One region of the Phytoactinopolyspora mesophila genome, then DNA from elsewhere that is predicted to be linked to it. Evidence: riboswitches for the same ligand, from Rfam matches in the RefSeq annotation. Region 1 holds a riboswitch; the other holds the start of a gene.
What was found. Region 1 has a riboswitch for cobalamin ahead of F7O44_RS24840 (ABC transporter substrate-binding protein). Riboswitches for the same ligand answer to the same signal wherever they lie in the genome.
Positions count from the first base shown of each region.

Region 2: linked by a shared signal. The riboswitch ahead of F7O44_RS23915 (ribonucleoside-diphosphate reductase subunit alpha) and the one ahead of F7O44_RS24840 (ABC transporter substrate-binding protein) in region 1 are both predicted to bind cobalamin.

Region 1 covers NZ_WLZY01000011.1:38,554-54,011, forward strand. The annotation lists gene sigJ (RNA polymerase sigma factor SigJ) at 1-129, opposite strand, end outside; gene F7O44_RS24790 (MMPL family transporter) at 266-2,539, shown strand; gene F7O44_RS24795 (hypothetical protein) at 2,546-3,004, opposite strand; gene F7O44_RS24800 (nucleotidyltransferase domain-containing protein) at 3,001-3,627, opposite strand; gene cobC (Rv2231c family histidinol phosphate aminotransferase CobC) at 3,739-4,800, opposite strand; gene cobO (cob(I)yrinic acid a,c-diamide adenosyltransferase) at 4,847-5,461, opposite strand; gene F7O44_RS24815 (magnesium chelatase subunit D family protein) at 5,464-7,623, opposite strand; gene F7O44_RS24820 (NAD(P)H-dependent oxidoreductase subunit E) at 7,620-8,429, opposite strand; gene F7O44_RS24825 (ABC transporter ATP-binding protein) at 8,426-9,283, opposite strand; gene F7O44_RS24830 (FecCD family ABC transporter permease) at 9,280-10,422, opposite strand; gene F7O44_RS24835 (ABC transporter substrate-binding protein) at 10,419-11,441, opposite strand; gene F7O44_RS24840 (ABC transporter substrate-binding protein) at 11,438-12,517, opposite strand; cobalamin riboswitch at 12,547-12,730, opposite strand; gene F7O44_RS24845 (cobyrinic acid a,c-diamide synthase CobB) at 12,886-14,409, opposite strand; gene cbiE (precorrin-6y C5,15-methyltransferase (decarboxylating) subunit CbiE) at 14,477-15,458, shown strand, end outside.
Region 2 covers NZ_WLZY01000010.1:32,421-47,878, reverse strand. The annotation lists gene F7O44_RS23925 (helix-turn-helix domain-containing protein) at 1-631, shown strand, start outside; gene F7O44_RS23920 (EamA family transporter) at 728-1,723, opposite strand; cobalamin riboswitch at 1,875-2,131, shown strand; gene F7O44_RS23915 (ribonucleoside-diphosphate reductase subunit alpha) at 2,286-4,949, shown strand; gene F7O44_RS23910 (ribonucleotide-diphosphate reductase subunit beta) at 4,986-5,972, shown strand; gene F7O44_RS23905 (metal ABC transporter substrate-binding protein) at 6,336-7,244, shown strand; gene F7O44_RS23900 (metal ABC transporter ATP-binding protein) at 7,247-7,993, shown strand; gene F7O44_RS23895 (iron chelate uptake ABC transporter family permease subunit) at 8,020-8,862, shown strand; gene F7O44_RS23890 (alkaline phosphatase) at 9,025-10,977, shown strand; gene codB (cytosine permease) at 11,004-12,299, opposite strand; gene F7O44_RS23880 (nucleoside deaminase) at 12,283-12,729, opposite strand; gene F7O44_RS23875 (PucR family transcriptional regulator) at 13,038-14,540, shown strand; gene F7O44_RS32080 (iron dependent repressor, metal binding and dimerization domain protein) at 14,561-15,262, shown strand; gene F7O44_RS23865 (acyl-CoA thioesterase domain-containing protein) at 15,263-15,458, opposite strand, start outside.

The DNA of each region.
Region 1 (15,458 bases):
GAGCCAGGCCTCTTGCAGCACATCCTCGGTGTCAGCTACATCGCCCAGGATGTTGTAGGCGATGGAGAACAGCAGTTCCCGGTGTTCGGAGAAGATTGCCGTCGCCTGCTCCATGGCCGTGCGGTCCATCGTCGTCCCCTATGCAGCTCGTCGTGTCAATCTCATCACAAGGACGCTTGCCGGGCGGGAAATGTGACATCGACCGCACGGCAGGCAGCCGATGTCACATCCCGGCCGCCTGATGCATCTCGGATGCATGGTGACGATGCTGCACAACAAGGAACGGACTACACCTGGGCCACAGGGCAGGGGCATGCTCGCCCGGCTGGCGGCCCTGGTGATGCGGCGCCGCAGGGCGGTGCTGGTCACGGTGGTGATGCTGGCGTTGATCGGCGGAGCGTCAGGGTCGACGCTGTTCGACCGGCTGTCCGCCGGAGGCTGGAACGATCCCAACGCCGAATCCGGCCAGGCCGCGGACATCCTCGAAGACGTCTTCGGGCAAGGCCAGCCGAATCTGGTGCTGCTGGTCAGCTCCCCGGACGGCGTGGACGAACCGGCCGCCGCCTCAGCCGGTACCCGGCTGAGCGAGCGGCTGGCCGCCGAGCCGGGCGTCGGGGATGTCGCGTCGTACTGGTTGTCCGGTCAGGCACCCCAGATGCGCAACGCCGACGGCGACAAGGCGCTGATCCTGGCGAATATCGAGGGTGATGCGACAACGGTCGACAATCGGCTCGTGGATCTGATCGCTGACTACGGGGGCGACTGGGACGGGCTGCACATCCAGATCGGCGGCTACGCGATGTTCGAACACGAGCTGACCGAGCAGAGCGAACGCGACATCATCAAGGCGGAACTGTTGGTGTTCCCGGTGACGATGCTGGCCCTGGTGCTGATCTTCGGAAGTGTTGTCGCGGCTACCCTGCCACTGGCCGTGGCCATGGTGACGGTCCTGCTCGGCATGGGTGTGATGTGGGTACTAGCGGATGTCACCAGCCTGTCCGTGCTGGCGGTCAACGTCGTCACCCTGCTCGGACTGGGTCTTGCCATCGACTACAGCCTGCTGATGGTCAACCGCTACCGCGAAGAGCTGCGCGGTGGGCGCGGAGTCGCCGAGGCGATCAGCATGACGATGCGCACCGCCGGGCGCACCGTCGTCTTCTCGGCGGTCACGGTCGCGATCGCGCTGTCGGTGCTGGCGTGGTTCCCGCTGGCGGCGCTGCGGTCGGTCAGCTACGCCGGCATCGCCACCGCCTTGCTCGCCGGCTTCGCTTCGTTGACGGTCCTGCCGGCGCTGTTCGCGGTGCTCGGTCACCGGGTGGATCGCGGCCGGGTATTCCGGCGCCGGGCGCGTCGTCGTGGCGAGCCGGACGGTGAGCAGGCTGTCGAGAACGGCTTCTGGCACCGGCTGGCGACCGTCGTGATGCGCCGGCCGCTACCGATCGCCAGCATCGTCGCGGTCTTCCTGCTCCTGCTCGGCGCGCCGTTCCTCAACCTGAAGTTGGGCGAGGTCGACGAGCGCACCATGCCCGAGTCGGCGGAGTCCCGACAGGTGGCCACGGCCATCCGTACCGAGTTCGGCTCCGGGGAGCAGAACGCGCTGCAGGTGGTGATGCCGGAGGCGACCTCGGATGCCGGCGTCATCGCCGGCTATGGCGCGGAGTTGTCGGGCTTCGACGGCGTCGCCCGTGTCGATACGGCCACCGGCAGCTACGTGGGCGGAGGCGAGGCAGTTCCAGCCGGCCCTATGCACGAACAGTTCGCTCGAGGCGACGCGGTCTACTTCTCGGTGGTGCCGGCAGCCGGTGAGCCAGAAGACGCCCAGCGCCTCGTCGACGAGATCCGGGCCGCCCCTGCGCCGTTCCAGACGTTGGTCGGTGGTCAGCCAGCGATCACCGTCGACGGCAACGACGCATTGACCACCTGGTTGCCGTACAGCCTGGCCACACTGGCCGTGGTGATGGTGATCCTGTTGTTCTTGCTGACCGGCAGCGTGGTGTTGCCGTTCCTCGCGATGGCGCTCAGCCTGCTGAGCCTGACCGCCACGTTCGGCGCGCTCGTATGGATCTTCCAGGAGGGCAACCTGTCCGGGCTCCTCGGCTTCACCGTGACCGGCAGCCTGCCCGGGACGGTACCCGTCATGCTGTTCGCCGTGGCGTTCGGCCTGGCTATGGACTACCAGGTGTTCATGCTGTCGCGTATCCGCGAGGAGTATGAGCGAACCGGGGAGAACACGCGCGCGGTTGCGCTGGGGCTGGAACGGATCGGCCGGATCGTCACGGCGGCGGCGGTGCTGATCTCGATTGTGTTCCTCGCCTTCCTGATCTCCGACATCACCTTGATGAAGGCCTTCGGGCTCGGACTGCCGCTGGCAGTGCTGCTCGACGCCACCCTGGTGCGCGGTGCGTTGCTGCCTGCGTCGATGAAGTTGCTGGGGCGAGCGACGTGGTGGGCGCCGGCGCCGCTGCGGCGGTTCCACGCGCGGTTCGGTCTCCGTGAAGGCGACCCAGTGACGTCGTCGCCGCTGCGCCGAACAGGGTGAGCTCGCTCAAACGCCACCGCGGATTACTCTGCGTGCCGCGGATACCAGCTTCTCGGCCGCCCGCATGACCCGTGTGACCTGCTCTGCGGTGAGCATCCGCGTTCCGTAGTGAGACTCGTCCTTGATGTCGAGCGCAGTCGCCAGCGCTTGACTGAGTTCGCGGGTTCGTCGTTGCTGCGCGGCCGGGTTTCCTTCGCCATAGCGGATCTCCTCGAGCACCTCGATAGCTTGGCGGTGGTCCTGGCCGCGGGCCCGTTCGCCCAAGAGCTTGCAGCACAGGGCATCACTCGCGGCAATGGCGGCGAGGACTGCGACACCTGCTGCTACGTGGTTGTAGTCATAGTCAGTCGGCTTGCCTTCCTCTGAGGCCACCAATTGCGCCGTCGCGAAGAAGGCTTCGGCATGTCTCAAGCGCGTGCTCGCCTCTGCCGGGGTGCACGCGCGACGGCGCCCTCTCGCGTTCATCCGAGCTCCATAAGTAGGTCCCGTAGGTCTCGGCCATGAACCGTTACGGCGTCGCGCTGCCATTCGGCAACGATCTTCTCGTCGGCATGTACGAGGTCGACCAGCCCGCTCCAGCTCCGGTCAAGTACCTGCAAATGGTTGCCAGTCCATCGATGGATCTGCCCACGCACGTCGTGGAGCTGTTGCATCCACTCCGGCTCGTCGCCGGCCAGGCCGGTAGGCCGGATGACCAGGAGGTCGATGTCGCTATGCAGGCCGCCGTCCCGTCGGGCGGCCGAGCCGAACAGCGAGGCGTTCACTGGTATTAAACGCCACTGGCTGATCGATTCGCCGAGAAGCCGGGGAAGTGCTTCGCGCGCGGCGAGCAATGCCTGCACCGCCGGGTAAAGTACGTGGTCGCGGTTCAGTTCGTACAGCGCCGGCCGGGTTGCCGGCCCGGTATCGGTCACCAAGCCATGCTCGATCAGTTTTTCGAGTACACGACGCACCCCTGCCGCGGTGCCGATGCCGGCGGTTCGACGTACCTGCTCGGTCGTTGCGCTACCGCGCCGCGAAGCAAGTGAACGCAAGACGGCAATGGTCAGTCGCGACGTGAGGGCGGTGGGAGGTTCAGTGAGATCCACGTCGACTCCAATGATACGGATGTATCTTTACAGATACTCTAGTATCTCTATTGATACTCGAGTATCTCAACCATGAAGTTGTGATACCCCCGTGAACCCGCTCACGTGACACTAGAGACGCGAGACGTGGTCAACGAAGCGGCGCATGGTGGACTCGTCGCGCACGGCGATCCGGATCCAGCCGGGACTCAAACCGGGAAACGTGTCGCCGCGGCGCACAGCCCAGCCGGCGTCCCGCAGCCGCATCCGCAACTCCTCGCCCTCCGGGAATCTCACCAGCAGGAACGGTGCCCGCGGGGAGGGGACGACGTCGCCGCCGAGCCGCCGCAGCTCATCGGCCAGCCATTGCCGCACCGGCTCGTCGGCGCGCGCCAGCCGGTCCGCTTCATCGAGGGCGGAAGGATGCACACAAGCGCGCATCGCCTCGGCGGCCGGGCTCGAGACCGACCACGGCGGCTGGACATCGCGCAGCCGGTCGATGATGTCCGCTGGTCCGAGTACGTAACCGGCGCGGATACCGGCCAGCCCCCAGGTCTTGGTAAGGCTGCGGAGCACGAGGAGGCCAGGTAGGTCGGTGCGCTCGGCCAGCGACTCCGGCTCGCCGGGTACGGCGTCCATGAACGCCTCGTCAATGACGACGATCCGCCCCGGCCGGGTGAGCCGCTCGATAGCCGCGGCGGGATGCAGCACGGAGGTGGGATTGGTGGGGTTCCCGACGACGACCAGATCGGCGTCGTCGGGAATCCTGTCCGGATCAAGGACGAACCCGTCCGTCGGGCTGAGCAGGACTCGATCCACCACGTGCCCGGCAGCGGCGAGCGCCACCTCTGGTTCGGTGAATTGCGGATGTACGACGACGGCGTGCCGCACGTCGATCCCCGGCCGCAACGCACGCGCGATCAGCGTGAACGCCTCGGCGCCGCCTGCTGTCGGGAGCACGTCGGCGACCCGCCGGCCATGCCGGGCAGCGATCGCGTCTCTGGCCGGGCCGGCATCGGGGTAGGCGGCAATGTCGTCCAGGGTGGCGATCAGCCGCTCGCGCAACCAGGGCGGTGGCATACCAGCACGAACGTTGACGGCGAGGTCGATCAGGCCGGGGCCGACCTCGGCATCGCCGTGGTGGGTCAGGTCGGGAACCGGTGCCGGGCTTGCGTCCTGCACACCGTGCGTCATGGCGCTCGCCGCGCAGGACGCAACGGGGCCAGGGGTGCGGGTCGCCTCACCACTCGATCCCCCGTTGCCCTTTCTGGCCGGCATCCATCGGGTGCTTGACCTTCGAGGTCTCCATGACCAGGTCAGCGGCCTCGATCAGGCGGGGGTGCGCGTATCGCCCGGTGATGATCACATGCTGCTGGCCCGGGCGGTTGGTGAGGACGTCGACCACTTCCTCGACGTCGACCCAGCCCCAGTGGATCGGGTAGGTGAACTCATCGAGCACGTAGAGCGTGTGCCGCTCCGCCGCGATGCGGGCCGCGATCTCCCGCCAGCCCTCAGCCGCCGCGGCCGCGTGGTCCTCCTCGGAGCCCTTCTTCCGCGACCACGACCATCCCTCGCCCATCTTGTGCCACTCGACCGGACCGCCCTCACCGGTCTCGTCGTGCAGTCGGCCCAGGACTCGGAAGGCGCCCTCCTCGCCGACCCGCCACTTGGCGGACTTGACGAACTGGAACACACCGATGTCCCATCCCTGGTTCCATCCGCGCAGCGCCAGCCCGAAAGCAGCCGTCGACTTCCCCTTCATCTCACCCGTATGCAGGATGACCAGCGGACGGTTGCGGCGCTGCCGAGTGGTGAGCCCGTCAGCGGGAACAGTGGTGGGTTGACCTTGAGGCATGTCTAAGCCGCCTTCCGTTGGACCGAATGTGCACGAACGGCCGAGGTGAGAGTGGACGCAGTACTGCCGGCCGCGACACCGTCGAGGACCAGATGCTCGGCACCGAGATGCGTCGCCAGCGTCGCCGCCAGCCCCAGCCGCACCACACCGGTTTCGCAATCGACGACGACGGCGCCGCCGCGGGCCCGATGCAGCTCGCGCGCCAGCATGCCCGCCGCGGCCCGAGATCGCTGGACCGCGTCCTCTCCCGACGTGGCGCGCCCGTCGGTGACGACGACCACGAGTGGGCGCCGACGGGGATCGCGTACGCCTTCGAGGCTGACCACCCGCGCTGCCTCGGTCAGCCCTTCGGCCAGGGGCGTGCGCCCGCCCGTCGGCAGGGACTCCAAGCGGGATGCGGCGGCTTCCACACTGGTGGTGGGTGGGAGGGCCAGGGTGGCTTCGCCGGCGCGGAAGAGCACCAGCCCTACTTTGTCCCGGCGCTGGTAGGCGTCGAGCAGCAGGGAAATCACTGCGGTTTTGACCTCGCGCATCCGCTGCCTCGCGCCCATCGAGCCGGAGGCGTCGACGCAGAAGAGCACCAGATTTCCTTCGCGGCCCTCCCGGACGGCCAGGCGCAGGTCTTCACGGCGCAGCTGCACGATGGTGCTCGAAGGCCTCTGCCGGGAATCGGCGCGTTCGTCGCTCGCCGCCAGGGCCTTGCGGGCTGGTTGGTGAGCAGCGGCTGCGCTCAGCGTCGCGAACAGGTGGATCCCGCCGGTTTCCTGCTCGACCGGACGTCTGGAACCGACTGTGCGGCCGTTGGGTGTGATCGCTCGGGAACGGCGTCCCTCGGCGCCGGAGCCATGTCCGGGAACGGTCAGCAGGCGCGCGCGAAAGGGCTTCTCGGCCGCCTGGACGTCACCGCCGGGAATGCTCCCCGGGATGCCGGAGCGTTGCGGTTCGGCATCCGCTGTGGCCTCGGACTGGGGCGAGGTTTCGCCGGGTCGGCCCGGATGACCAGGCTGGTCGCCGTGCTCCTGGCGGTCAGGGCCATCTCCAAGGTCGCTGTTCTCGCGGCCAGGGCCACCGGGATCGTCCGGCCCTGGATCGTCCGGCCCTGGATCGTCCGGGTTCGAGTCGTCTGGGCCGGGATCATCCGGATCGTCCGGTGCGGCATCGCGTAGAGCCTGGTCGAGTTGCTCGTCATCGATGCCGGGAGCATCGAAGGGGTTACGCCGGCGCCGGTGTGGCAGCGCGAGGCGCGCCGCGGCTCGCACATCCTCGGTCTCGACGACGGTCCGGCCGGACCATGCCGCATGTGCGATCGCCGTCTGCGCCGTGACCAGGTCGGCCCGCAGCCCGTCGACCTCGAAGGCGGCACACACCTCGGTGATCTGGCGCAGGGCGGCATCGGTCAGCACAACATCGGGGAGCCGTTGCTGGGCGGCGGCGATGCGCTGAGACAGCCGGCGCTCGTCGTCGGCGTACCTGGCGGCGAAGCCGTCGGGGTCAGCTTCGTAGGCCAGCCGCGCACGGACCACATCCGCCCGTAACGCAGGGTCGCGGGTCGCGGCTACCTCCACGGTCAGGCCGAACCGGTCCAGCAACTGCGGCCGAAGTTCGCCTTCCTCCGGGTTCATCGTGCCGACCATCACGAACCGGGCGGCGTGCGAAACCGATACGTTCTCCCGCTCTACTTTGGCGCGGCCCATAGCCGCGGCATCCAGAAGGACGTCGACCAGGTGATCGTGCAGCAGGTTGACCTCGTCCACATAGAGCACGCCCCGGTTGGCGCCGGCGAGTAGACCGGGCTCGTAGGCGGTCACCCCCTCGGTCAGGGCACGTTCCAGGTGGATGGAACCGAGCACCCGGTCTTCCGAGGCCCCTACTGGCAGTTCGACCAACCGTGCGGGCCGGTTGAGCGTGTCCGCGGCGTCGGTGTGCGGGCCGTCCGGGCAGTCCGGGTCCGGGTCTTTCGGAGCGCACGAGAACCGGCACCCAGCCACGGCATCGACCGGTGGCAACAGGCTCGCGAGCGCGCGCACCATGGTGGACTTCGCGGTGCCTTTCTCACCGCGGACGAGCACGCCGCCGGTGGCCGGCGACACCGCCGACAGCACGAGCGCGAGTCGCAGATCGTCCATGCCGACGATCGCGGTGAACGGGTAGCCGGAACTCATATGCCCTCCGGGGTAGAAGCCGTAGGTGGTGTTTCTGATGGACCGTTGTTCCCGTGGCGCAACGGGCGCGCTGTGCGCAACTCGTCGACGACCTGTCCTTCACACAGATGGTCGTCCACGATTCGCTGAACCGCATCCGGGTCGAGATTGGTGTACCAGACGTCCTCGGGATGGACGACGACGATCGGACCGAGATTGCACGGCACCAGGCAACTCGTCTGAGTCACCAACACCGCGTCGTCGTCCTGCTCGCGGGAACGCAACGCCGTGGCCAATGCCTTCGCGACTCCGGCACTGCCGTGGGCCGAACACCGAGGACCTCGGCACACAAGAACATGCCGGCGATGCGCGGTGATCTCGGACCAGTTCGGGCTGCGGAAGGCGTCCGGCGACTCCGTCACCGGACGCGATGGCCCCGAGGCCGCCGCGGCCAGGGCCGCCACCATCTCGGCAGCCTCACTCACTCCGGCGCCGAACCGCACCCGCATCTGCTCGCCCGGATCCTGCGCACCCGGCTCCATGTCTGTGGTCGCGCTCGGCTCCATCCAATGGGCGACCGCCTTCCGTGCCCACGTCTCGAGATAACGGTCCCGGGGAACTTGGGCCGGCAGCACCACGACATCGCTCGCGCCGTCGGCCCGGCACTCGTCGAGGGCGCTGTGGATCGAACGTTCGCCATGGTCGAGCAGCGCTGGTCGCACCGACATGTCCAGATGGTGACTCAGGCGGGTGGCCAGATCGGCGAGTGTCTGTTCAGCCGTCGGAGCGCCTAGCGCCCGCCCGACCAGGACGATCTGGCGGCTCACGCGATCACCCCCTGACGGGCTGCTTGTCGTGCTCTGCGTGCCGCGCTGTCCGCGGGTTCGGGTGGGTGGAACGTCAGCAGCGGACGGCCGGTTCGCGGGTGTGTGCCGATGTCGGCCTCGACGTCGTAGACCTCGCGCAGGAGTTGCGGCGTAAGTACGTCATGTGGAGCGCCGCTGGCGACGACGCGGCCCCGTTGCAGGACCACGAGGTGGTCGCAGAACATCGCCGCCAGGTTGAGGTCGTGTAAGGCAGCGATCGTGGTCAGCCCGGCATGGCGCACGAGCGCCAGCAGCGAGAGAGCGTGGGCGATGTCGAGGTGGTTCGTCGGTTCGTCCAGCACCAGGAGCTCGGGTTGCTGGGTGAGTGCGCGGGCCAGATGGACACGCTGCTGCTCGCCCCCGGACAAAGTAGCCCATTTGCGGGTCGCGAACTCCACCATGTCGACTTGCTGAAGCGCATCGAGTGCCAGCGCCCGGTCCTGCTCGGAGTCGCCCTGCAACGCGGAGCGGTAGGGAGTGCGCCCGAGCAGTACGACGTCCAGGACCGTCACGTCGAGATCGGTGCCGGCGTGCTGCTGAACAACGGCCAATTGCCGGGCCAGGTCACGGCGGCGGAGGGTCGCAAGGTCAGTGCCGCCGAGGTGGACAACGCCCCGGTCCGGTTTCGACAGCCGGGCGATGGCACGCAGCAAGGTGGTTTTCCCGGATCCGTTGGGTCCGAGCAAACCGGTGATCTCGCCCCGGCCGCCGTGCATGTGGATGCCGTCGACGATGACGGTTCCTTTGACGGACCAGCTCAGGTCGCGAGCGGTCAGCCCATCGGCAGCTGCTGCGGTCACGGTTGTGTCGCTCATCCCCGCACCTGCCTCTTGCGCAGAACCCAGATGAAGGCGGGCACCCCGATGATGGCGGTGACGACACCGACGGGGAGTTCGCGTGGGTCGAAGATTGTGCGAGCCATGGTGTCGACCCAGAGCAGGAACACACCACCGAGCAAGGCGGAGAGTGGGAGAACCAGGCGGTGATCCGGACCCACGAGGAATCGGACGGCATGCGGCAGGAGTAGGCCGACGAAGCCGATCGAGCCGCTGACAGAGACCAGCACGCCGGTCAGCAGTGCGCAGGCGACGAGCAGTGTCCAGCGGATCCGGTTGACGTCGATACCCAGGGACGCCGCCGCGTCGTCGCCGAAGGCGAACGCATTCAGGGTACGGGCATGCCACAAGCAGAGCATGAGTGCCGCAACGAACACCACGGAAGCGATCTGCAGCGACGACCACCGGGAAGCGGCCAGCGAGCCGGAAAGCCAGAACTGGACATCCTGAGTTGCGTGCGGATCAGCCACCCAGAGGATGACGAACGAGGTGAGCGCGCTGCACAGGGCACCGATGGCGACCCCAGCCAGGATCATCCGGACTGGGGTGAGCACGCCTGAACTCTGTCCGATCAGCAGAACCAGCACGAATGCGCCCAACGCGCCGCCGAACGCGCCGAGCGACACTCCGAACAACCCACTGCCGAAGCCGGCCACGATGACGAGGACAGCGCCGAACGACGCGCCGGATGAGATCCCGAGCAGGTACGGGTCGGCCATGGGGTTGCGGGTGAGGGTCTGCATGATCGCACCGACAACGGCGAGCCCGGCGCCGATCAGAGCCGCGCTCAAAGTCCTCGGCAACCGCATGTTCCAGATGACGTCGGCGCGGATGTCGGACGGATGCTGAGCGCCGAGCCCGAAAGCCTCCACCTGCAGGAACGACACGCCGAGCCGATCGGTGAGTACGGTCCATACCTCACGGACCGAGATGCCGGCCTGGCCGAGCGTCACGGCGACCAGAACCGAGCCGACCAGCGCTGCCACCGACACCGCGACGATCACACCGTTCCCGACGCTGCGGCCCCGGGATGCGGCCGGCTGTTGTGACGGTCGTCCCTTGATGGATGGCTCAGCGCCGCGGCCTTCCGTGGCTTCCGGCGCCGGAGCCGCGCTCATCGTCCGGCGGCCGATTCCCGGGCGGCGTCGGCCAGCGTCCCCACCGTGGTCACGGTCTGGATACCGGGGGTGGTGGCGGCAAACGGCAGCGTCACTATCGCCTCGTCTTGCACGGCGCGGAGCTGGCTCAGCGTCGGGTCCGAATGCAGGAAGTCGAGTTTGGTGTCGATGTCGCCGTCACCGAAGTCGGCGATGACGATCAGGTCCGGATCGCGCTCGATGACCTGTTCCCAGCTGGTGTCCGCCCAGTGGCCGCCCAGATCGTCGAAGATGTTCTCGAATCCGAGTGTCTCGATGATCATGGCTGGTGCGCCGCAGCATGCACCGGCGAACGGTGCGTCGGTGTTCATGTCCCACCAGAACACCGACTGCCGGGGGAGTTCCCCGATCGATTCGAGGGTGTCTTCCAGCTGTTGCCGCTGCTCGGTGACCAAGTCCGCGGCCGCGTCTTCGACGCCGAAGACGGCACCTATCTGCTCGATCTCGAACCAGATGTCCTCGATGTCCATCGCTTCGTCGTCTGGTTCGTTCTCGCAGCGCCCCACCGAGAGGTACGTCGGGATGCCGAGCTCGGTGAAGTTGTCCCGGCTGCCCAGGGCATCGTCCCGGTATGCGCTGGGGTAGGACGCGTAGACGAAGTCCGGTTCGAGGTCGAGCAAGGCCTCGAGACTCGGGTAGTCGCGGTCTACGAGAATCTCTACGGCGGCGAAATCGTCAGCTACCTGCGGCGCGACGTACTCGTCGGGCTCGCCGGCCACGGCCGCGATCCGGTCCTTGAGGCCCAGCGCCAGCAGGATCTCGGTGACCGGTTTGTTCAAGGTCACTGCTCGTTCCGGCGGGTTGTCGACCGTGACGTCGATGCCGCAGTTCTCGATGGTGAGGGGACCGTCGTCCGCGGCGGCCGGGGGATTCTCCGCGGTGGCGGTGGGCGCGGCGCCGTCGTCGCCGCCGCACGCGGCGAGGAGCAGAAGACTGATGGCGCCACCGGTCGCGATACCGAGCTTGCTGGACCGCCTCATCGGATGGCCTCCAATCCGTCAACGAGATCCAGAACCGCGCTGACGTTTCGAATCCCGGGTGTTGTCGCGGAGAAGGGGATCACGACGAACCGCTCCTCCTGGACGGCGGGCAGTGCTTCTACCGCCGGCGTCGACTCGATCGCGGCACGTTTGTCGTCGGCTGTGCTCCAGTCCGCGTCCACCAGGACGATCACGTCCGGCTCCCGTTCGACGACTTGCTCCCAGCTGACCTCGGCCCAGGACCCGGACTCGTCGGGGAAAGCGTTCTCGACCCCGGCCGCATCCATGATCATGCCGGGAGCCCCGCAGCACACCCCGACGCTGGGCGCGTCGAAGCCGTTGTCCCACCACATGACCGTGATGTCCGACACGTCGCCTACTGCGCCGAGCGCGGCTTCCAGGTCTGCACGCTGGGCCTCGACCAGCTCCTGGGCGGCTTGGCCGGCACCGAACAATGCTCCGACGTCGTGGATCTCCTGCCAGACCGTCTCGATACTCAAGGGCTCGTCGCCCGGCCGGTCGGGACAGGCGCTGGGCGAGAGATAGCTGGTGACGCCGAGCTGGGCCAGCTCCGATCGCTCACCCCCGTTCTCCGGCTGAAAAGTGCTGGGATAGGACGCGTACACGATGTCCGGCTCCGCATCGAGCAGCCGCTCGGCTGACGGATAGGAGTCCGCCAGCACCGGGATCTCGCCGTACGCGGCGGCGAGCTCAGGAAGGATCTCGTCGTCCATGTATGCCGTACCGGCCATCCGGTCCTGTAGTCCGAGGGCGAGCATCACCTCGGTGGCGGCCTGGTTCATGGTGACCGCCCGCTCGGGCGGATCTTGGACGGCTACGCTGAGGCCGCAATTCTCGAGGGCCGACGGCGATTCGCCGGCTGCGTCGTTGATGTCGGCGGGCTCGGCGGCATCCTCGGTGCCGTTGGTGCCGGGTGCGGACCCGTCCGCCGAATCATCATCACTGCCGCAGGCGGTCAGTAGCAGTGCGCTGAGAGCGACGCCGGAGAGTATTGAGGCCGGGGATCGACGCCTAGCGCGTCGGGTTGATGCGGACAGGTACGTGCTTACGGCCATGGGGACCGCCTTCCATCACCTCGTGGAATCTGGCTTCCTATGCCGTGGCCGGTCTCCTGGCTGACGGGATGACGCCGTCCGGCCTACCTTCCCAGGCAGCAAGCTGCCCAGTGGCTCCCCACGAGGGGACGGCCGGGGACTACCCGATCACAGTGGCGAGGGCCGCGCCGGTACTTCACCGGCTTCCCGAACACCACGGCGGGTCTACCCTACCGCGCGCCAGTGGGATGGAAGATGCCGTCCCCGCCCGCGAAGGGCTCCTTCGTCGCCCTTCGATGCCCGTCCGCACCCTGGACGGCATCTTCCATCCCACCGGCGCGCTCCGCCGGTACCTCCGTGCCAGGCGGTCGTCCGGTGGTGCACCGGAGCTAGGACGCAGGATCGCTTTTGCGGGTCGCGGCGGCGAAGCTCAGAGCCAGGTGCGGATGCCCGGCCCAGTGCACATGCAGGTACGACGCGTGCAGCAGCGGCCCGGCGAACCCGTCGCTGGACGACGCCCATTGCCACGCCGGCTGTGGGCCATGGCCAGGCGTCACCTGGGTCCGGTGGAATTCGTGCGCGGTGACCTGTTCGCCATCGCGGGCGAGCAGATTGTCGCCGACCGCCGTCGCCGTCCGGTAGCCGAGCGTACGGCGTCCGGTCATCCGCGCCGTGGCGTCCAGAACCCCGGTCATCGGCAAATCGTCCAGCTCACGGCACAGGTACGTCAGACCAGCGCACTCGGCGACGATCGGCACCGCCCCGGCGAGTTCAGCCACCGCATTGCGCAGCGGCGCGTTCGCACTCAACGCTTCGGCATGCACTTCGGGAAACCCGCCACCGAAGTACAAGCCGGCACAGCCGTCGGGCAGGGCCTCGTCGGTCAGCGGGTCGATATCGACGACGTCCACGCCGGCGGCTTCGAGCAGTTCGACGTTCTCCCGGTACCGGAACGTGAACGCCCGCCCACCCGCCGCGGCGACGACAGGCCGTGCCGAGTCCTGAGTCGTGAGGTGGGGGGGCTTGATGCCATCCTCGCCCGCGAAAGGCTCGTCCCTCGCCTTTCGATGCCCATCCGCACCATGGATGGCATCAAGTCCCCCCACCTCACGGCCGGTGCCGATGGCGAGTCGCAGGGCGTCAGCCGGGTTCCAGGCCGCAGCGGTGAGGTCTGGTGCGGCGCGAGCCACCCGCACGACGGCATCGAGGTCGAGGCCGGTGGTGATCCACGAGCGCAGCGCGTCCAGGACGGCGGCGGACTCCGCGTGGCGCTCATCAGCGGGCACGAGGCCGAGGTGCCGGCTCGGCACCTCGACGTGCTCGGAACGGTGCAGGGCACCCAGGACCGGCACGCCGATGCCGTCCAGGGCGGAGCGCAGTTCAGCCTCATGTCGCGGTGACCCGATCTTGTTCAGGATCACTCCGGCGAGTGTGACCTGGGGGTCGTATGTGGCGAACCCGTGCACCATCGCGGCGACGCTGCGGCCGGCCGCACTGGCATCGACCACCAGGATCACCGGCGTAGCCGTCAGCCTGGCGACGTGCGCGGTCGAGGCGAAACCGGCTGTGCCCAGCGCGCCGTCGAACAGTCCCATGACACCTTCGATGACCGCGATGTCGGCGTTGCGTGCGCCGGTCGTGGCGCCGTGGCGCAGCAGCGGGACGATCCGGTGCTCACCCTGCAGGTGCGGGTCGAGGTTACGACCTGGCCGGCCGGTGGCCAGCGCGTGATAGCTCGGATCTATGTAGTCAGGGCCGACTTTGTGGCCGGACACCGTGTGACCACGTCCGGCGAGCGCCGCCATGAGGCCGGTGGCGACCGTCGTCTTCCCGTGGCCGGACGCGGGCGCGGCGATGACCATCCGGGGAAGGGCGAGCGTGCCGGACGGCGTGGGGTCATCAACCTTTTGCATGGTCTCCTCCTTCCGCTCGGTTGGCCGGCGGCATCGTCTCACGCTCGGCTGGGCTACGGTGAAAAGCGTGAACCAACCGCCTGCCGCCGCCTCACCTGCCATGATCACCGTTGTCGGCATCGGTGCGGACGGGCTGAGCGGGCTGAGCGAGCAGGCGAGAGAGGCCGTAGCCGAGGCCGACGTGTTGATCGGGGGACAACGCCACCTGGATCTGGTGCCCCTCGACGGTGTGACAAAACTCTCCTGGCCGTCGCCGTTCCGTCCCGGCCTGCAGCGGCTGTTCGACGAACATCGCGGACGCAAGATCACGGTGCTCGCGAGTGGCGACCCGATGGTCAGTGGCGTCGGGAGCATCCTGGCGAAACTCTTCGGGATGGACGCGGTGCGCATCTTGCCGACGGTGTCGTCGGTGTCGCTGGCCCGGGCCCGGCTCGGGTGGTCCAGCCACGGCGTCGACGTGGTCAGGCTGGTTGACGAAAACGCCGATCGGGTCGCCCGGTTCTTGACCCCGCGGCGGCGGTTGCTGGTGCTCAGCGCGGACGCGTCCACGCCGGGTGTGGTGGCCGAAGCGCTCACGGAACGAGGCTACGGCCCGAGCCGGATGATCGTGCTGGAGAACCTCGGCGGTCCCGGCGAGCGACGCTTCGACGGCGTGGCCCGCGAGTGGAACCACCCACCTGGCGCAGCGCTGAACGTGGTCGCCGTCGAGTGTGAATCCGATCACGGCACCGTGCCGTTGCCCACCGTGCCCGGGCTGCCCGACGAGGCTTTCGAGCACGACAGGCAGCTGACCAAACGCGACCTACGCGCCAGCTGTCTGGCCAGGCTGATGCCGGTTCCGGGACACCATCTGTGGGATGTCGGAGCGGGCTCGGGCAGCGTGGCGATCGAATGGATGCGGGCACATCCGGACAACTCCGCCGCCGCCATTGAAGCCGACCCGGAACGAGCCGAGCGGATCGGCCGGAACGCGCGCCGCCTGGGTGTTCCGGACCTCTTCGTTGTTCAAGGACGAGCACCGAAGGCTTTACGAGATCTCCAGCCGCCGG
Region 2 (15,458 bases), on a different contig from region 1:
CTCCGTGATCGCTGAATCCCGTGGTGACCTCGCGCAGGCGCTCAATCTGGTTGATCGCGCACTAGCGTTGTTCGGCGAGGGTGACGACCGCCGCAACCTGGCGCGGCTGCGGATGGCTTACGCCTGGCTACTCCTGCAGGGAGACGAACCCCGGGCCACTGAGGCCCTTGATCTCCTCGACAGCGTTCGCCGCGAGATCACCACGCAGGGTGGCGTGGACGACATCCGGCACCTGGACAGCACTCGCGCGGATGCGCTGCTGACTCTCGGACGGCTGGACGAAGCTCATGAAGCCGCGCAGTCGGCCCTGCGTGATCTGGATGACCAGCCGCGGATGGAGGCGGCTCGGGCACGTTTGGTTCTCGCTCGGGTACTCCGTGCTGAAGGTGACGTCGACCAGAGTGCGCGCGAAGGTGCTCTGGCGGCCTCCATGCTGGAGGCCATGGGTGCGTCCCGGCGGGCCGCCGCGGCCTGGCGCGAGCTCGGTGATCTCTACCGGGATCTCGGCCGGACGGACGAGGCGCTCGAGGCATATGATCGCGCGCTTCAGTCCATGCGGATCATGCACTCGGTCGGTGCCGGCGTGGTGCTCGATGCCCCGGCGCAGGAGCATGAACTCGCGCTGAACTGAACAACTCAGCACGCTACGTGGCGGGACGGCAATACCGCCACGTAGCGTGCGGTTGAACGTGGCATGGATGATCAGCCTTTCGCTGGCAGATAGGCCTCAGCCGGTGCGTTCGCTGGCCAGGTCGGCCTGTCCCGGCGGGGGCTCCTCGTCGTCCTCAGGTGTCGGCCGGGCCGTCCTCTCGGACGTCATGACCAGTGCGACGCCGCCCACGAGAAACGCGCCGCCGACGACGACGATGCTGGTGACCGGCTCGGCGAGGATCGCCCAGCCGAGTAGTACGGCCACAACCGGATTGACGTACGCGTAGGTGCCCACGAGAGACAACGGGGCGTGTGCCAGTGCGTATACGTACGCGGTGAACCCGAGCAGCGATCCGAGAACCACCAGGTATGCCAGGGCGATCCAGCCCCGTGCGGGTACAGCGCCGACGTCGAGGCCGCTCGCCTCACCGGTGATAACCGAGATGGTGACCAAGATGACGCCCGCCGCGAGCATCTCGTAGGTGGCGGCGGCGAATCCGTTGCGGGGCAGGCCCAGACGTGGCGAGATGAACGAGCCGAACGCCCACGACACGGTCGCGCAGAACAGAAGCAGCACACCCCAGGTCTCGACGCCGTCGATGCCACCACGAGACAGGCTGATGACGGTCAGCCCACCGAGCCCGACCAACACTCCCAGCCAGGTCAGAGAACCGGGGCGCTCGCCTGCCAGGACTCTGAGGAGTACGAACCACAGGGGGATCGCGCCGATGATCAACGCGGTGAGTCCGCTGGGGACGGTCTGCTCGGCGATCGCGACCACACCGTTGCCGAGGACGAGCAGCAGTACACCCATCACGGCCGTGGCGCGAAACTCCCGCGCCGAGATGCGCCAGATAGGGCGGGAGCCCTCGACCCGCGGACGGCGGCTGAAGAGGAGCAGGATTCCGAGGAGTAGCAGTCCGGCGATGAGAAATCTGATACCCATGCCTAGGAACGGCGGGATGCCGGAATCCACGACGACTCGGATCGCGAGATAGGTGGAGCCCCACACGATGTAGACCGTGCCCAGGGCGGCCCAGATCATGGCCGATCTCGGCGCCGTACGCGTCATGAATGTCTCCGTATGTGAGTGATGTACGCAGACATTCTCGTGGCGCCGGGTATCCAACCGATAGCGAATAACGGACGACTAGCACTCACTTCCCGCCAACGTGCGACACGCCACAACATATAGGTGACTTGCATCGTCGTAACTACAAGATAGTGTGGTCAGATCAGCTGGTGCTTCAGGTCATCCAGAGTTGGAGCGGCAACAGGGAACCCGGTGAGAGGCCGGGACTGCCCCGCAGCGGTGTACGGGAACGAACCCCGTCAGAAGCACTGGGTCGGCAGGCGTTCGATCTTCACGAGATCGGCGACGCCGCCAGCCTGGGAAGCGACGGTCAGTAGGCCGGCGTCCTCGGTATGAGGGGCGTCATCGCCCGTGAGTCCGAAAACCTGCCAGCGCGTCGCATTCAGTGGTGCGACAGTCCGTGGTCTCGAGGGAAGGCCAGGGGACGAGACTGCCAAGCTACCGGCGGCTGAATCTGCCACCGGCGGTATCTGCCGTCGCGATCCCTTGCCCTGCCTCGAGTTCTACGACCCTGGAAACGACGAACTCGCAAGGAGAGCGCATGAACATCACCGTCGTCAAGCGGGACGGATCGGTGGAGCCGTACGACGGCTACAAGATCGCCCGGGCCATTGAAGCGGCCAGCACGGGTCTGGACGACCGAGTAGTTCGAGTCACCCAGCTTCAGTCGGAGCTGGAGATCACCCTCTTCGACGGCGTGACCAGCGAACAGCTGGACGAGGCGGTCATTCAGGTAGCTCTGCAGAACGTCAAGGATGACCCGGCCTTCGACACGGTGGCCAGCCGGTTGCTGCTCAAGACCGTGTACAAGCGCGTTCTGGGCGACTACGAGAGTGGTGATGAGCTGGTTGCTCTGCACCGCCGGCATTTCGCCGGTTACGTCCAGAGCGGGGTGGCCGCCGGGATGCTCGACGCCCGTCTGGCCAGCCGATTCGAGATGTCGCGGCTCGCGAGTGCGCTGGATCCTGGCCGCGACGACCTCCTCCGCTATATCGGTGCCGTGACCATATGTAACAGGTACCTGGTACGTGGACCGGCCGGCGAACTGCTCGAGGTGCCGCAGTTCTTCTGGATGCGGGTGGCCATGGGCTTGGCACTCAACGAGCCCGACCCGACGACGTCGGCTCTGGAGTTCTACGACAAGATGTCCCGCCTGGAGTATCTCGCTGCCGGATCGACTCTGGTCAACGCCGGCACGTCCTACGCGCAGCTGTCGAACTGCTTCGTCATGGAGATGCACGACGACATCGATCACATCGCGAAGAGCGTTCGTGACGTGATGTGGCTGACGAAAGGCACCGGCGGTATCGGGCTCTCGGTCACCAAACTTCGAGCTGAAGGGTCGCCGATCCGCAGCAACAACACCACGTCGACGGGACCGATCCCGTTCATGCACACGATCGACTCCACCTTGCGGGCGGTGTCTCGCGGCGGCAAGAAGTTCGGTGCGCTGTGTTTCTACATGGAGAACTGGCACCTGGACTTTCCACAATTCCTCGACCTCCGGCAGAACGCCGGAGATCCGTATCGGCGCACCCGTACGGCGAACACCGCGGTGTGGATCTCCGACGAGTTCATGAAGCGAGTCGCCGACGACGATGACTGGTATCTGTTCGATCCGCTCGAGGTCCCCGATCTGACCGAGCTTTACGGAGCGGACTTCTCCCGGCGTTATGCGCAGTACGTTGCCGCTGCTGAGGACGGTGAGCTCCGCACGTATCAGAAGATCAAGGCACGGGAGCAGTTCAAGGCGATCCTGATCAGCTTGCAGACGACGTCGCATCCGTGGCTGACCTGGAAAGACACGATCAATAACCGGGCTCTGAACAACAACACCGGGACCATTCATCTCTCGAACCTCTGCACCGAGATCTGCTTGCCGCAGGATCGGGACAACGTCGCGGTGTGCAACCTGGCATCGATCAACCTGGCCCGGCACGTCCGGCCCGACCCAGGCGGTTCGATCGACGACGCCATCGAATGGGACCGGCTGCGGCAGAGCGTCCGGCTCGCGGTCCGGCAGCTGGACAACCTGATCGACATCACGATCTCGTCGGTGCCGGAGGCTGAACGGTCGAACGAACTCAACCGGGCTGTCGGGCTGGGAGTCATGGGGTTCACCGATGTGGTCGAGCGGCTGGGATGGTCGTATGAGAGCGAACCGGCCTATGAGCTGATCGACCGGTTGATGGAGTTCGTGAGCTGGCACGCCATCGATGCGAGTGCCGACCTGGCTCGTGAACGCGGCGCCTATGCGAACTTCCAGGGCTCTCGCTGGAGCCAGGGCATGGTGCCGTTCGACACAGTGGGGATCACCGAGAAGCGACGTGGCCGGCCGCTGACGGTGGACCGCACGGCGCGGCTGGACTGGGACTCGTTGCGGACGAAGGTGCGTGGCGGCATGCGTAATGCGACCCTGCTGGCAATCGCGCCGACCGCATCCATCGGATTGGTCGCGGGCACGACCCCCGGCCTCGACCCGCAGTTTTCGCAGATCTTCAGCCGGGCGACGAGTTCCGGCAAGTTCCTCGAGGTGAACCGTAACTTGGTGAGCGACCTCAAAGCGCGTGGCCTCTGGGAATCGGTTCGGGAAGATCTGCTGCGCGCGCAGGGTGACGTGTCCGCCTTGAAAGACGTCACCGACGATCTCAAGGCTGTGTACAAGACCTCGTTCCAGCTGTCGCCGTACGCATTTATCGAAGTGGCGGCTCGGGCTCAGAAGTGGATCGACCAAGCGATCAGCCGGAATATGTACCTGGAGACCCGTGACCTCGGCGACATGGTGGACATCTACTCCGAGGCGTGGGCCAAGGGCCTGAAAACCACGTATTACCTGCACATGAAGCCACGGCATTCGGCCGAACTCAGCACGGTGCGAGTCAACAAAGCAGAGACCTCGCCGGGTGCGGGTGGTCATGGTCCGCGGCCCGCGGTGGCGACGGCCACCGGACACGGGCCGGTAGCCGGATCGGGGCGGCCGTCAGCCGTGGCTTCCGGTGCACATGCCGGTCCGGGCTCGAGCCGACGTCGCGGGTTCGGCTTCGCCTCCGCGGTGAGCCGACCCGCCGAGGACGCCAGTTCCGGCGCGGAGGCGCCTGCGCACGAAAGACAGGAAGTCGTCGAACAAGAGGTAGCGGATGTGGTCGGTGACGTCGCATGCCCGGTCGATCCCCAGGAACGTGTCGAATGCGACTCCTGCCAGTAGCCAGGACCCCGGACTACTACGACGAGGAGCACAACTATGACGCAGACGATTCTCGGTACCGGTATTCAGGAAGGGCTGCTGCTCAAACCGGTCGCCTACCCGTGGGCATATGAGCTGTACAACCAGGCCGTGGCCAACACGTGGTTTCCCCACGAGGTGCAGCTCGGCGAAGACTTGGCGGACTTCAAGAAGATGTCCGACGAGGAACGTCATGCCCTGACCTTCCTGATGAGCTACTTCAATCCCAACGAGCTCCTGGTCAACAAGGCCCTCGCCTTCGGCGTCTATCCGTACATCAACGCGGCTGAAGCGCATCTCTACCTGGCCAAGCAGATGTGGGAAGAGGCCAATCACGTCATGGCCTTCGAGTACGTGCTCGAGACCTTCCCGATCGATCGCCAGCAAGCGTACGAGGCACACGTGAACGTCGCCTCGATGGCGGCAAAGGAAGAGTTCGAGGTCCGGTACATCCGCCGGATGACCGAGCAGCAACTGGACATCACCACGACCGAGGGCAAGCGTGACTTCGTCCGCAACCTGGTCGCTTACAACATCGTGCTGGAAGGCATCTGGTTCTACAGCGGCTTCATGGTCGCGCTGAGTTTCCGGCAACGCAACCTCTTGCGCAACTTCGCCTCGCTGGTCGACTGGATCGTCCGGGACGAGAGCCTGCACCTGAAGTTCGGGATCAACCTCATCTTGACCGTTCTCGATGAGAACCCCGACCTGCAGACGGCGGACTTCGCCGCCGAGATCAAGCAGATGATCATCGACGGGGTCGCGATGGAAGAACGGTACAACCGTGACCTGCTGCCACGCGGCATACTCGGCATGAACGCGGAATACATCAACCAGTATGTGAAGTACCTCGCGGATCGCCGTCTGGAGGAGCTGGGCTTCGAGCCTCACTACAGGGTCGCCAACCCGGCGAAATGGATGGCGGCGGCGAATGACACCCTGCAGCTGGTCAATTTCTTCGAGTCGATCAACACCAGCTACGAGGTCGACGCGCGGGCACACTGAAGATCGGGGCGCAAGAAGGTCCGGTAAAAACGTCCGGCAATCGGGCAGTCGGGTGCCGCTCTGGATGATGCCCCTCCTCGCCCGCGAAAGGCTCGGATTCCGCCCGAAGGAGTTCCTCGCTGGCGCTCGGATGTTTCTCGGGGGCTGGTCCTCGCCTTTCGATGCCCACCGCACCATGGAGGGGCATCATCCAGAGCAGCACCCGACCACCTGAGTGCCGGTGCCCGGCTCTTGCTCGCCTCGTGCCGGGCGCGAGCATGGCCGGTGGTGCGCGGTACATTGGAGCCAGCTCGGGCGTCCGGCGAATTGGCAACGGGAGACGTGGTGGAAGCTAAGTTCGGCCGACCGAACTACTATTTTCGGGTGAGCGTACTCGCGGTCTCAGGTCTGGTCCTTGCGGGATGTGGGGGCGGAGCGGCCGCGAGCGGTGACGACGACGGCCGGCCCACGGTCATGACGACGTTCACCGTGCTGGCCGACATCACGCGCAACGTCGGCGGTGACGCCGTCGTCGTCGAATCGATCACCAAACCAGGTGCGGAGATTCACGGCTACGAACCCACTCCGGGCGACATCCGCCGAGTCTCCGACGCGGACCTGATCCTCGAGAATGGCCTAGGCCTCGAGTTGTGGTTCGACGACTTCATGGCCAGGGTCGACGCGCCACGCGTCGTCGTCAGCGAGGGCGTCGAGGTGATGGCCATCCAGTCCGGGAACTATGCCGGGGACGCGAACCCGCACGCCTGGATGTCGCCACTCGAGACGATCGTCTACGTGGAGAACATCGCCGAGGCGCTGAGCGAACTCGACCCGGACAACGCCGAGCTCTTCGACGCGAACGCCACCGCATACGCCGAAGAGCTACGCGACGCTCATGACGAACTCGTGGCGGCAGTTGCCGGCCTGCCGGAACACCAACGCGCGTTGGTCACGTGCGAAGGCGCGTTCTCGTATCTCGCGCGTGACGCCGGGCTTGCTGAGGCGTATCTGTGGCCGGTCAACAGCGACGCCGACCCGACACCCCGGCACTTGGCCGACACCATCGATCTCGTGCGGGACAACGAGATCCCCGCCGTGTTCTGCGAGTCGACGATCAGCGATGACCTTGCCGAGCAGGTGGCCCGGCAGTCCGGCGCGCAATACGGCGGCGTCCTGTACGTCGACTCGCTGTCCGAGCCGGACGGCCCGGTCCCCACATATCTGGATCTGATCAGGCACGACATCGATACGATCATCGCCGGGCTGACCGATGAAGCGGGCCAGGGGCGGTAGCTATGGGATCGCCGGTTGAGATCGAGGACGTCACGGTCCGTTACGGGCGCGTGCTGGCCTTGGAACAGGCGTCGCTGGTGGTGGGGCCGGGGCGGATTTGCGGGTTGATCGGGATGAACGGATCCGGCAAGTCGACGCTATTCAAGGTGATCATGGGCTTGGTGCGGCCGGAATCGGGCAGCGTCCGCCTCTTCGGTGCCGACCCGTCGAGGAGCCGGCAAGTGGGCCAGATCGCCTACGTCCCACAGTCGGAGAACGTCGACTGGAGCTTTCCGCTGCGGGTTCGCGACGTGGTCCTGATGGGCCGGTATGGCCGCATGACTATGCTCCGGCGGGCCGGCCGGGAGGACCGTTCAGCCGTCGACGACGCCCTGGAACAGGTCGAGCTAACCAGCCTCGCGGGCCGGCAGATCGGCGAGCTGTCGGGCGGGCAGCGCAAGCGCGTGTTCGTAGCACGGGCCATCGCTCAGGACGCGCGGTTGCTCCTGCTCGACGAGCCGTTCTCAGGAGTAGATCAACAGTCGGAAGCGACGATCTCCAGTCTGCTGCGCCACCGCGCGCAGAATGGCAGCGCGGTGCTGATCGCCACCCATGATCTGCAAGCCCTGCCTGAACTCGCGGACGAAGCGGCGCTGCTCTACCGGCGAGTGTTGATGCACGACACGCCAGACGAGGTGTTGCGCCCGGAGAACCTGGCCCGGGCCTTCGCTGCCGGCGCTGACCGGGTTGGTGGGGGCCGGGGACCGTGATCGAGTTCTTGCTGGATCCGTGGCAGATGGAGGCGATGCAGCGCGCCTTGTTGGTCACCGTCGTCGCGAGCGTGGCATGTGCGATCCTGTCGTGCTGGCTGGTGCTCATCGGATGGTCACTGATGGGCGACGCGGTCTCGCACGCGGTGGTGCCGGGCGTCGTCCTGGCCTACGTCGTGGGGGCGCCATTCGCGGTAGGGGCCTTTGTGTTCGGCTGCTTCGCGGTCTGGCTCATCGGTACCGTCCGGGCGACGTCACGGGTGAAGGAGGATGCGGCGATAGGGGTGGTGTTCACCACGCTGTTCGCGCTCGGGCTGGTCCTGATCTCGGTGACGCCCAGCCACGTGGACTTCGGTCACATTCTGTTCGGGAACGTGCTCTGGGTATCCGACGCGGACATCATCCAGGTGGTTGTCCTGGGGGTCGTGACGGTCGCTGTGTTGCTGCTCCGGAACCGGGACCTGACGTTGTACGCCTTCGATCCGGATCATGCGCACACGATCGGGATCAGTCCCCGGCGGATGCAGATCATGCTGCTGGGATTGCTGGCGTTGACCGTCGTCGTCGCGTTGCAGGCCGTCGGGGTGATCTTGGTTGTGGCGATGGTGATCACCCCGGGCGCCACCGCGTACCTTCTCACCAACCGGATGGAACGGATGCTCGTCATCGCTCCGGCGCTGGCTGTGACGTGTGCGTTCACCGGTCTTTACGTGGCGTATTACGCCGACGTCTCACCCGGTGGCGCTGTTGTGTTGTCTCAGGGCACGCTGTTCTTCATCATTTACCTGTTCGCCCCGCAACGCGGCGTCGTTGCAGCTTACCGGCGTCGTGCAGGCGCCATCCGGAGAGTCTCGGGGCCGGTCGAGTGACCACTGCGCGCTGTGCGCGCAACACTGCCTGGCCGATGAGCCCTGGCACGCACTGTTCACGCTCCGTGCGGCTGCTGGCGCCGTGATCGTTACCGGGACGGAAATGTGACTGCCCATGCTCAAAACCGTCATTGAGGACGGTCGACGAGAGGCGGGCATATCGTGAGTGAGAGTCCTCGGCAGCAAGACGGTCTGGACAAACCGGGCATTTCCCGGCGAGCATTGCTGCGTACTGGTGGCGGGGGCGCAGCGGTTGCGGCGATCGTGGGTCTGGGCGGCGGCTCGGCCCTGGCCACCAGGGAACAGCCCACCCGAGCGGTCAAGCGGACATCGGCGGAAGGTCTGCTCGACGCCGATCCACACGCGCACACGGCGCGGACGGCAGCGTCCAAGGCGCGTCGCCCGTCGTCACCACAGATTCGGATTCTGCCGATCGACCGCGCGAAGTTCTTGGCCGGCGCTCGATTCGACCTGCGGGTAGAGGCGAGCGGTGTCGACCCGCAGACCGCCCGGATCGACATCTCGGTTCAAGGGCCGAACGGACCGGCGCCGGTCCTGATCGGCGAGCCGGTGCGCACCAGCATCGAGGAGGACAGCCTCGAAGTCACGTACGAAGGTGTCTCCTACGAGGAGCCCGGTCAGTACAAGGTGTGGGTGAACGTGCGTTCACGTGGACGTACGGCTCGCGCCGAGGCCGGGCACGAGGTCGTTGTCGCCAAGGCCGGTGAGAAACAGGCCAAGAACATCATCTTCTTCCTGGGCGACGGCATGGGCTCACCGGCCATCACCGCCGCCCGCATCCTCTCGAAGGGCATCAGCGAAGGGAAGTACCACGGTCTGCTCGAGATGGACCGGATGGAGTATCGCGGCCTGGTCGGTACCTCCGGCGTGGACTCGATCGCGACCGACTCCGCCAACTCCATGTCGGCATACATGACCGGCCATAAGTCGTCGGTCAACGCGATGGGCGTGTACGAAGGCAACGAGCCGGATCCGAACAAGCACCCACGCGTGGAGAACATCGCGGAGCTGCTGACGCGCACCCGCGGGATGTCGATCGGCGTGGTGGCTACCTCCGACGTCCAGGACGCAACGCCGGCCGCCGTGTTCGCCCACACGCGCCGGCGCGCCGAGTATCAGGTGATCATGGACCAGTTCCTCGAGCAGGAGCTGGACGTCTGGATGGGAGGGGGTGCGTCGTTCTTCTGGCCGCAATCCGAGCCAGGATCCAGCCGCGACGACGACCGCGACGTCGTCAAGGAGTTCGAGCAGGCTGGATATACACACGTCGGGAGCCGCGCCGAGCTCAAGTCCGCGGTGCAGGGTGGTGTTCCGGACAAGCTGCTGGGGCTGTTCCATCCGCGGAACATGAACGTCTATGTGGACCGCCAGCTGATCAAGCAGCCGGAGGTCCTCGGCGAGTGGGACGATCAGCCGACGCTGATGGAGATGACCGAGGCAGCGCTCAAGGTGGTCGAGCGGAACGAGAACGGCTTCTTCCTGATGGTGGAGGCTGCCTCGATCGACAAGATGGAGCACCCGCTGGATGGGCCCCGCGCGACGTACGACACCATCGAGTTCGACCAGGCGATCGGCGTGGCGAAGGCGTGGGCCGAAGGGCGCGACGACACCTTGATCGTGGTCACCGCCGATCACAACCACTCGATGAGCATCGTCGGCACCCACGACCGTCGTAACGCCGAGGGCCGCAATGCCAACGGTGTGTACGGCGACGCCGGATTCCCCACCTACTCCGACGATGACGGCGACGGGTTCCCGGACGATCCGAACCCCGACGTCGGCCTGTTCTTCGGCTGGTCCAACCACCCCGACCACACCGACGACTTCCAGCACAACACCGTGTTCCAGGCCCCAGCCTTGATCGATCCGGACACCGGCGAAGCCGTGGACAACCCGGAGCGTGATCCTGATGCCGAGCTACAGACTGGCAATCTGCCCGTGACGTCCACGACCTGTGTGCACACGGTCGAGGACGTCTCGATCTTCGCGTCCGGTCCTGGCGCGGCCCGGTTCAACGCCTTCCTGGACAACACCGAGGTGTTCTACGCCATGGCAGACGCGCTCGGGCTCGACCCGCTAGCAGAATCCGGCTGAACCCGATCACCGAAGGGGTGGCGCCGTCAGCGGGACGGCGCCGGAGTGCTGGACTCCGTGGCGCGCAGCTTGGCGAAGAGCACCGCGAGGACGACGGCGACCAGGATGCCGTTGATCGGAGGGATGCCCCAGCCCCACTCGTCGGATGCTTTCGCTACCAGTGCTCCGAGCGCATAGGCCGCCACGTTCTCCCATCGCACGGCTGGGAATGAGTAGCTCGAAGGGTCCGGGAGGCCGCGGCGCCACCGGGCCCACCAGTCGCCGACGATCACTCCGCCGATCGGCGGTATGAGGATGCCGAGCCAGCTCAGATATGTGATGAGGTTGTCGTAGATACCGGTGACGGCGAGCAGCGTCCCGATGATGACGCCGCCGATGATGTACGGCTTCTTGGACCGCGAGTTGGCGATCTCCGCTCCGGCCACCCCGAAGTTGTAGGCGGTGTTGTCATTGGTGGTCCACAGGTTGCCGACCAGGAACACCAATCCCCATGCGACGAGGCCGAGGTCGAAGAGGACGAGAACGAAGTCCGGCTGGCCGAAGGCGATCGCCCCGATCGCGCCGAAGAACAGCATGAGGAACTGGCCGATGAAGAACGCGACCAGAGCAGATCCGAAGCCCTGCTTCGGAGTGCGGGCGAACCGGGTCCAGTTCGGTGCCTGGGTGCCGCCTGATGCGAAGGTGCCCACGATGATGGTCACTGCGACCGCGACGCTCATGGTGGCCGTAGGTCGCTGGTCGAGCATGCCGGACATGCCGCCCACTTCGTCGAACGAACGCGAGGTGACCCAAACGGCGAGGACGAGCAGCAGCGGCACTGACACGATGGAGAGGCCGTACATACCGCGGTAGCCGTAGTAGGCGGTCGCGCCCATGACGAAGCCACCAAGCACCATGAGCAGGCGCTGCACGCCGTCGCCCTCCCAGCCGGCAGCATGGGCTACGAGCTGGGCCAGCGTGGCTACGGTGACGCCGTACCAGCCCACCTGGGTGCCACCGAGCAGAAGTGAGCTGAGTTTGGATCCCTTGCTGCCGAAGGCGTACCGGCACATCATCACGGTGGTTAGGCCGGTGCGAGCTCCGATACCGCCGATGACGGCGACGTAGCCGCCCAAGACGACACACCCGAGCAGCAGCACACCCATGAGCGGCCAGAATTCAAATGCGGCGCCCACCTGTGCCCCGGCGAGCATGGTGGGCGTGAAGAACGTGAAGCCGAGCAGGACAATGGACAACGAGAACAGGGACTTGCGGGCATGCTGCGGGACTGGGTCGATCGGGTAGTCGGGGTCGACGTAGCTGTCTTCAGAGCTCATCGTCATCGCCGATGTCCTCCATCCACAGGGCCGGATTGGCCGCGATGAATTGCTCCATCATCTCGACGCATTCCTCGTCGTCGAGCAGGACGATGTCAAAACCGTGCTCGGCTAGCCACTCGTGCCCGCCGCTGAACGTTCGGGCTTCGCCGATGACCACTCGGGAGATCCCGAACTGTCGCACCAGACCGCTGCAATACCAGCACGGAGACAAGGTCGTCACCATCGTTGTGTCGCGGTACGAGCGCCGGCGTCCGGCTGCCCGGAACGCGGCGGTCTCCGCATGTAGCGACGGGTCGCCATCTTGAACCCGTCGATTGTGACCGCTGCCGAGGATAGCCCCGTCGGCGTCGATCAAGGCCGCGCCGATGGGGATGCCACCTTCGCTCAGTCCGCTGCGTGCCTCCTGGACGGCGGCGTGCAGCCACTGCCGCATTCGCCCGAGGTCGGGTTGTGAGTTCGGTGTCACCAGCTACCTCCAGTGATCAGGCGACGCGTGGGCCCTTCGACGTGCCGGCTAATGGGCCCGGAACGCGCCCGTTCCCGGCCGCTTTTCAGATCCTGGCGGGCTGGGCAGCCGGTGTGAGGGGCGGGCAAGGATCCGGAGCATGACCGGGAACAGACTGCTACACAGCTTGGTGGTGGCGCAGCGTGTGAGGGAACGCACGAAGCGTCAGTTTTCGGGAGATCGATATTTTGCGAAAAGTCATTGACCTGGAGCCCAGTTCACGGCACCGTCATGACATGTCCATGACGGTACGTGAAATCCTCGATCTGCCGGCGGTCAAAGCTGCCGCGCCGTTGCTGACCACGAGCGCCGAGGGATTGAACCGGCAGGTGATGTGGGCGCACTCGAGCGAGATCTTCGAGATCGGCCCCCTGCTGTCCGGAGGTGAGCTGCTGCTGACCACGGGACTGGGCTTGTCCGGGGCCGATGCCGGGGCCAGGCGGTTCTGGATCCGCGACTTGGCCGAGCGGGGGGTCACGGCGGTGGCCATCGAGATCGGCCGTTCGTTGTCCGATTTGCCTGTGGAGTTGGTCGACGAAGCCGACCGGCGTGAGATCCCGTTGATCAGGCTCGATGACGTCGTCCCGTTCGAGCGGATCTGCCGGGCCGTCAACACCGTGATCCTGGACCGCGAGGGCACCGAACTGCGGGTCGTCGACCAGTTGAGCGACGCCCTGTTCGCGGCGCTGGCAACCGGCGGTCTGGACGGCGTGGCGCGTATCGCCGCCCGGCATATCGGCTGTCCAGTCATGATCTCCACCGCGTCGGGCCAGATGGTCGCCGCCGGAGGTGTCGCATCGAAGCAGGTGTTGAGCAGGCTGGCCGCCGAGGCCGTCGTGCGTGCCCCGGTGCTGGTCGACGGCAGCCCTTGGGGTGATGTCTTTCTCGGCCACAATTCCGGATGGGCGCCGGGAGCATTGTCCCTGGCCGCCCGCCGGATCGCGGCCGCTGCAGGCGTCGCTGTGGTTCACCTTCGTGACGCGCCTGGCGAGCCGGGATCGGTGGCTCCTGCGCTGTTCGAGGATCTACTGAAGGGAAATGTCGCCAGCGAGCACGAGTTCATCGTCAGGGCGGGGTTGGCCGGGTTGCACCCTCCTGCGGGCGCAGCGCTGCTGGGCCTGGCGGCGTCGACGACCGACCCGAAGGCCACCACCGCGTTGATCCGTACCGTTGGTGCTCACTCGGGCGGAGCACTCGCCGGGCGGGTACGTGACCAGGTGTTCGGGATCGTCGTGGCCGATGGCGAGGTGGCTGATCCGGCTGGGGCGCTGGCCGAGCGCCTGCGTCGGCATGGCGTCGCGCCCGGCCATGACCTGACGTGTGTGATCGGTCCGCCGGTGTCCGCTGACGAGACCGGCCGGTCCCTGCGAGAAGCCCACGCGGCCCTCGACCAAGGTGCACCGGGCATCCGGGTGTGGCGCGAGAGCTTGCCTGATCGGTTGCTGGGGCTTGTCGACGAAACCAGTCGGCGTCAGCTCGTGGACGACCTGCTGGGGCCGTTGCAACGCTGGGACGCCGCGCATGGCAGTGACCTGGTGCGTACGGTCGACATCTATTTGCGGCACGGGTGCAGCCCGACGCGTGCCGCTGACCATCTGCACGTCAGGCGCCAATCGTTGCATCAAAGGCTTCGGCGGGCCGAAGAACTGCTAGGACACCCGGTGGATGATCCCACTCTGATGGTGCCCATGTTGCTTGCTATTCGCGCCGCCGACCGCTTCTCCCTGAGGACGGGATGACGACACACTAGTCTGTCCCTGTGGCCGAAGAGCACCGCCCAGGCAGGGTGTCCGTGGCGGCAGAAGACTGCGTGAAGGTCATCTATGCCGCCCAGGAGTGGGACAACGTTCCCGTGACCGCGTCGTACCTGAAAACGCGCCTCGGCGTGGGCGCCCCGGCGATCTCTGAGATGGTGCGCCGGCTGCACGACCAAGGGCTGGTGACACATCAGCGTTATGGTCCGGTGGATCTGACCGATGCCGGTAAAGCGCTTGCCTTGCGGACCCTGCGCCGGCACCGGCTGGTGGAGACCTATCTGGTGGCAGAACTCGGCTATCGGTGGGACGAGGTGCATGACGAAGCCGAGCAACTCGAGCATGTGATCTCCGACCGCCTGCTGGAACGGATCGACGAGCGGCTCGGCCACCCGGTCCGGGATCCGCACGGTGACCCGATTCCGGCGCCGGACGGCACGGTCGAGCGGCCCGACGCGGTGCGGTTGTCGGTCCTCGCGCCAGGTGATGCGGGACGCGTAGCCCGGATCTCCGACGACGAGCCGGAATTGCTGCGCTACTTCACGGCCAACGACATCAGGCTGGACCAGCGGATCCAGGTGCTCAGGCGGCGAGCGTACGCGGGGTCTTCGACACTGCTGGTGGGTACCGGGCCCGGAGCCGAAGAGCTGGAGCTCACCGACGTCGCTGCCTCGGCCCTTTGGGTCGTCAGGGAAGAGCAGGGATGATCAGGTGACACGGACTCGCGCGAGCTGGCGCGACTGCGCCACCAGCGAGCCGTCGGCGTCATACACCTCGGCTTCCTCGTCGAACCATCCGTCCCTGACCAACCGGCCCCGCAGATGTACCGTCAACCAGCCTGGCGCAGGCAGGCTGCGAGTGGTGACTGAGAGCTCGACGGTGGGGGCCCAGCCCAGCCGTCCC